Paraglaciecola sp. L3A3: one gene and its partner. The protein of the gene in region 1 binds, or shares a complex with, the protein of each later gene. Links are inferred from orthologs where the notes say so. Each region holds a gene or a part of one and is shown on either strand. Other genes may lie near its edges.

Region 1 (3,188 bases):
ACCGGGAGTGACTAACAACACACCAGCAATAACCAACAGTAAACCCTCAGCCATTTCTTGTCCTGGCATCTGTCCAACTTGCATTTTTTGTTGAGCTTGAGCCAGTGTAGCTAAACCTTCCTGGCGGACTAAGCGTGCGCCAAAAAATGCAGTAAGCACGACAATTGCCACTGTATACCAACCACCAATTTGATCACTCACATTGATTAGCAGGGCTATTTCCAGAATGGGTAATATCACGAATAAAACAAATAACTTTGCCACTGAAACCTCGAATAAAATATGTATTGTAATGATATTGGTCGTTAATCTTTAATAACCAAGGTTAGCATTGTTACAGAGTGTTGCTTGGCTTGTCTAATTTAATCAAGCTTATGGCATACTGCTTGTTGAAAGTTAGAATGAAGTTTACGGGTCTTAATATTTTGTTAAGCTTACCTGTTTAAAATGGGTAATCAAGTTTAGCCACAAGCTAGGTCTGTTAATCAATACTGCGCTTTATATAGCGTTTTAGATCGAACAAAATTTATAACACAAAGGCCAACAGTCCCTAACACTAATATGAGAAATACAGTAGATGAAATTTAGTCGCCATTTTTTTACCCTCTTTATTGCTTTTTGTTTGTTGCCATTTTTCAGTTTGGCTCAAACAAACGAGCCCTTAGCTGATTTATTTTCTGATGAGCCAGAATTTTTAAAAGTTGAACAAGCATTCGAGTTTGATTTTAAACAAGAAGGCGACAAGTTAACCTTAAGTTGGGATATTGCTGATGGTTACTATTTATATAAAAAGCAATTTAAAGCTGTGGTCAAAAATGCTGACTTGTCTGAGCCGACATACCCCAAAGCAGAACAAATCGAGGATGAATATTTTGGCTTGTCAGATATTTTTCGTAAGCGAGTAGATATTGAATATTCTATTATTTCAGCGCAAGACAATGGTTTAGTTAAAATCCGTTTCCAAGGTTGTGCTGACGCAGGTCTTTGTTATCAACCTATCATTAAAGAAGTGTTTCTCAATCCAGTTACCACAACAGCTTCCAGACAAACAGCTAACTCGTATGAAACAGCCCCCACTGATAAGCCACCCCAAGCCCAGCAATTTGAGTTAGCCAGCCTACTGTCTAGTGAACAAAGTTTACCATGGACATTATTGTTATTTTTAGGCTTAGGCATAGGTTTAGCTTTTACTCCTTGTGTATTCCCTATGTACCCTATTTTATCGGGCATTGTTATTGGTCAAGGTAAGTCGATTAGTACCTCAAGAGCATTTACTTTGTCTTTTGTGTACGTACAAGGCATGGCCATAACTTATTCACTGCTAGGGCTAATAGTGGCTTCGGCAGGCGTGCAATTTCAGGCCAGTTTGCAACACCCGGCTATTTTGATTGGTTTAATTGTGATTTTTGTTTTGTTGGCGATAGTGATGTTTGGTGCCTATGAATTACAATTACCGAGCTCATGGCAAGAAAAATTAAACGCTATGAGTAACAAACAAACTAGCGGTAGTTATTTGGGAGTATTAGTGATGGGGGCGATTTCGGGCTTAGTTGCTTCGCCTTGCACTACTGCACCGCTCACCGGAATTTTACTTTTTATCGCACAAAGCGGCGATTTAGTTTTAGGCTTCACTGCTTTGTATGCTTTGAGTTTAGGTATGGGGATCCCGCTCATTCTGTTTGGTATAACGGGAGGTAAGTTATTACCTAAAGCAGGTAATTGGATGAACATAGTTAAAGTGACCTTTGGTTTTATGATGTTAGCCGTGGCCATTATGTTTGTTGAACGTTTGGTTTCCCATATGGCCACAGATATAGCTTGGAGCCTTTTAGGTTTAGCTACCTTTAGTTATTTTTATGTAATGAATCAAGGCAGCCAAACATCTTTTTATAAAGGTGTACGAGCACTATTAATTTTTGTAGGTTTATTTGCTTCAGCTGGTTATGGTTATCAAACTATCAGCAGTGTTAGTGCTACTAATGAACATGGCCAAACATCTAAAGCCGACTCGACTCATGTCAGTTTTGTTGAAGTGACCAACTTAGCAGACTTCGAGAAAAAAGTAGCCGAGGCCAATGCCGAGGGTAAAACTGTGATGATCGATTTATATGCTGATTGGTGTGTAGCTTGTAAGGAGTTTGAAAAATATACTTTTCCTGATCCTGCAGTGGTAAAAGCACTACAAAATACAGTGCTGTTACAAATTGATTTAACTGATAATACCGATAGTAATTTGGCCTTCCAAGAGCGCTTTTCTGTTTTGGGATTACCTACTATTTTGTTTTTTGATTTAAATGGCCAAGAAATCCAATCATCAAGGGTGACGGGATACATGCAAGCAAAACCTTTTGCCCAGCATGTAAATAACTTTCTAAATTAAATAACCCAAATTTAGATTTTTACTAGCGGTAGTACTAATTATTCACTACCGCTAGTAAATGCTGCGATCATTTAGTACCGAATATTTTATCACCCGCATCGCCTAAACCAGGCAAGATATAACCTTTGTCATTTAACTTTTCATCAATAGCTGCGGTATAAATATCTACATCAGGGTGCGCGGCTTGCACAGCGGCTAATCCTTCAGGTGCAGCGACTAAAAACAAGCCCATAATTTTTTTACAGCCTTTTTCTTTGAGTAAATCTATAGTGGCGATCAACGTACCACCAGTGGCTAACATAGGGTCAACAATCAAAGCGGTACGCTGTTTGGTATCTTTTACTACTTTATCGAAATAGGCCACGGGTTGCAGTGTTTCTTCGTCTCGATATAAGCCAACCACACTGATTTTTGCGTTTGGGATCAATCTGAGTACACCATCTAACATACCCAAGCCAGCACGCAAAATAGGCACAACAGTAATCTTTTTGCCCTTTATTTTTTGTGTGTTAAGCATTTTTCCGTTCCAACTTTCAATCTTCACAGTTTCAGTAGGAAGATCTCGGGTTGCTTCATAAGTCAGTAAGTTGCCCACTTCGCTGGCAAGTTCTCGGAAGTCTTTACTGCTGATCCCTTTCTCGCGCATTAAGGCTAATTTATGCTGAATTAATGGATGTTCTATTGCGTGAATTGTCATCTAAATACTCATTATAACTAGTTGCAGTGTTAACAAGTGTAATCGAAATTTGTTGTCAGGTAGATATCAGATAATAAAATTACTATTTTACTTTACTCAAAATCACAATAT
Region 2 (3,076 bases), 950 kb from region 1 along the record:
GTGGATAGGCCGTCATTCAAGGTGCTGCGTTTACCTATAATCGATACACTTTGTACTTGGTATGCTGACTTACCTGTTTTAGGTGAGAGGATATGATGATATCGCACACCATCTTGTTCGAAGTAACGTTCGTAATCGCCGCTGGTGGAAATGGCGGTATTGATTAAAGGAAGCGTTACTGCTTGGCGCTCTTTGTTGCGTGGATCTCGAATACCTACATGCCATGGTCGGCCAAGCCTATCCCCTAATAATTTGGTATCGCCACCTGCTGTGACTAACGCATGTTGAATCCCTAGATTTTTTAATAACTCGATGCTGGTGTCCACCACATGACCTTTGGCAATCCCCCCTAGATCGATTTTTACATCAGTATGATTGAAGTAAACACTAGTATTTGCTGGATCTAACTGGATATGTTTATAACTGATTGCTGATAAGGCTTTATCTATATCTTGTTGAGTGGGTTTATGCTTTTTTTGATAGTGATACAAAAATCCTACACTGGCGAAGGTAATATCAAATGCCCCTTGGGTTTCAGCTGACAGGCCCACTGAAAGTTGTAATAAATCGAACATTTCTTGTGATATTTTTACCGGCTGATGTGCGGCTAATCGATTAATTTTTGATAACTCGCTGCTATCGATATAGGGGCTCATTAATTGATTTATGCGCTGCATTTCTGTAAACACTGTTTGAATAGCATGAGTACCTAATTCAGGTTGTTCTGCCCATACTTCTACATGAATATTGGTGCCCATAATAGTCGCATTTTCTGTGTGCCATTCGGCTTGCGCTGATGCAGTGATAAAACAACAGGCAAAAAATATAATAAACAGTTTCATACATGGGCCTAAGGTGATTGTTAGGTGATAGCTTAACCTTAGTTATCAAAATTTTCGATTGGTTTTGAAATGTAAGATAGGGATGAAAAATTGGCAAACAAATAACAGCCTTAGGATCGTTGTAACCTTCTGTTACTTTCTGTAACTTTAAACCTTTGGTTTACTCTCGCTATTCCGTTAAACTGATGTCTAATTATTGTTAGAACATGAAATTATTTGGCCTGTTTAAGGTCTTATTCTTATTAGACTTATATTTAGGAAAATTATGAACAGTGTAAAAGTCTTATCGATAGGTGTTGTCGGTATGTTGATCCTCGCTACTTTTGTTATTTCACTTGACCGAGCTATTGCTGCGGTTGCTAGCACAAGTGCTCCAGTAACGGCTAAGGCAAATAATAATCAAGCGCTAGATTATACTCAAGTAGGGGATAAAATTAGACGTTCGTTACAGTTAAATGTTAGCTCTGTTGCAGAATCACCAGTGCAAGGTTTATTACAAGTCATGACTGAGAAGGGTTTATTTTACGTGAGCCAAGATGGTAGTTACTTCATGCAAGGACGTATTTTTAATCTTGATGAAGGGATGCGTAATGAAACAGAAGCTGCATTATCTGGCGCTCGTTTGTCTGGATTAGAAACCTTTAAAGATAATGTGATCGAATATAAAGCAGATAAAGAAAAGTATGTGGTGAATGTATTTACCGATATTACCTGTGGATATTGTCGTAAATTACATAATCAAATGGCAGAATATAATGATTTAGGTATTACTGTGCGTTATTTAGCCTTTCCTCGAGCGGGTCTAGGTGGGCAGTCTTATCACGACATGGTTTCAGTTTGGTGTGCAGCCAACCCACAAAAAGCAATGGATGACGCTAAAGCAGGTTCACAAGTGGCAGCTAAAAATTGTGATTCAAAAGTGGCTGAGCAATATGCATTTGGTCAAAGTATGGGCGTCAATGGCACGCCAAATATAGTGATGCCTGATGGTTCTGTTATACCTGGTTACCAACCACCAGAGCAATTAGAAGAAGCGTTAAAAGCCATCATGTAATTTTTATTGTCCGCTTGGGTTTGTCCAAGCGGCTTCACTCTATGCATACGGAATGATTTTATGCCAGCTGTGCAAATTAGCCGCAGAATCCACAAAAATGCCGACCATCTACCTCATTCAATTCACCCAAGATTAAGACAAATATATGCCGACAGAGGCGTAGAAAACGCCGAACAATTGAGTCGTAGTGCCCAAGCATTATTGCATTATCAATTGTTGAGCGGCATCGACCAAGCTGTTGAATTATTATGTCAAGCCATAGCTGAAAACAAAAAAATAATGATAGTGGGCGACTTTGATGCTGATGGCGCTACCAGCACAGCACTGAGTATTTTGGCGTTACGTGGTATGGGGGCCAATAATTGTGATTTTTTGGTGCCTAACCGATTCGATTTTGGTTATGGTTTAAGCCCTGAAATTGTCGAAGTGGCCGCGTCACAACAGTCTGAAGTTTTAGTGACTGTCGACAATGGAATTAGTTGTTTTGCTGGTGTTGAAAAAGCTAAGGCTTTGGGAATGACAGTAATTATTACCGATCATCATTTAGCCGCTGAAACTTTGCCTAACGCTGATGCTATTGTGAATCCTAATCAACCGGGTTGTGATTTTTTATCGAAAAATTTAGCCGGTGTTGGAGTGGCATTCTATTTAATGCTGGCTTTAAGAGCCAAATTAAAAGCCAATGCTTGGTTTGTAAACAAACAAATTCCGATGCCTAACTTAGCTGATCTTTTAGATTTAGTCTCTTTAGGCACAGTGGCCGATGTGGTGCCCCTTGATGAAAATAATCGTATCTTAGTGCATCAAGGATTACAGCGTATCCGTAGTGATAAATGTCGACCTGGGATCCAAGCTATTTTAGAAGTCGCGGGCAAAGACAAAAGTCGTCTGGTGGCCTCTGATTTAGGTTTTGTCGTGGGGCCAAGACTTAATGCTGCTGGGCGTTTAGATGATATGTCTTTGGGGATAGAATGCTTATTGACTGATGACTCAGGCAGAGCCAGACAGATAGCGGTGCAGCTCGATAGTCTCAATCGAGAAAGACGAGAAATTGAAAGTTCGATGCAACAAGAAGCTGTAAAGGCTCTTGATTCGTTAAACATTGAATCCGCTAATTTACCTTATGGCTTGGTGTTATACCAAGCTGATTATCACCAAGGGGTGATTGGTATTTTGGCTG

What was found.
Region 2: the proteins of GQR87_RS20950 (region 1) and dsbC are in contact, whole or in part, in a crystal structure (PDB 1JZD), measured with the Escherichia coli proteins. The link is inferred for Paraglaciecola sp. L3A3 from one-to-one orthologs.

The regions. Positions count from the first base shown.
Region 1 is NZ_CP047023.1:5,029,316-5,032,503, forward strand. What follows is about bases 126-2,978. They hold GQR87_RS20950 (protein-disulfide reductase DsbD), read left to right. Parts: upstream 126-577; coding sequence 578-2,380; downstream 2,381-2,978. Other genes in these bases: GQR87_RS20945 (FxsA family protein), read right to left, coding at 126-264; upp (uracil phosphoribosyltransferase), read right to left, coding at 2,448-2,978. Outside these bases: more of GQR87_RS20945, read right to left, coding at 1-125; more of upp, read right to left, coding at 2,979-3,077. UniProt on the Escherichia coli protein: Required to facilitate the formation of correct disulfide bonds in some periplasmic proteins and for the assembly of the periplasmic c-type cytochromes.
Region 2 is NZ_CP047023.1:4,078,800-4,081,875, reverse strand. What follows is about bases 281-3,021. They hold dsbC (bifunctional protein-disulfide isomerase/oxidoreductase DsbC), read left to right. Parts: upstream 281-1,146; coding sequence 1,147-1,896; downstream 1,897-3,021. Other genes in these bases: recJ (single-stranded-DNA-specific exonuclease RecJ), read left to right, coding at 1,966-3,021; GQR87_RS16985 (FAD:protein FMN transferase), read right to left, coding at 281-842. Outside these bases: more of GQR87_RS16985, read right to left, coding at 1-280; more of recJ, read left to right, coding at 3,022-3,076. UniProt on the Escherichia coli protein: Acts as a disulfide isomerase, interacting with incorrectly folded proteins to correct non-native disulfide bonds.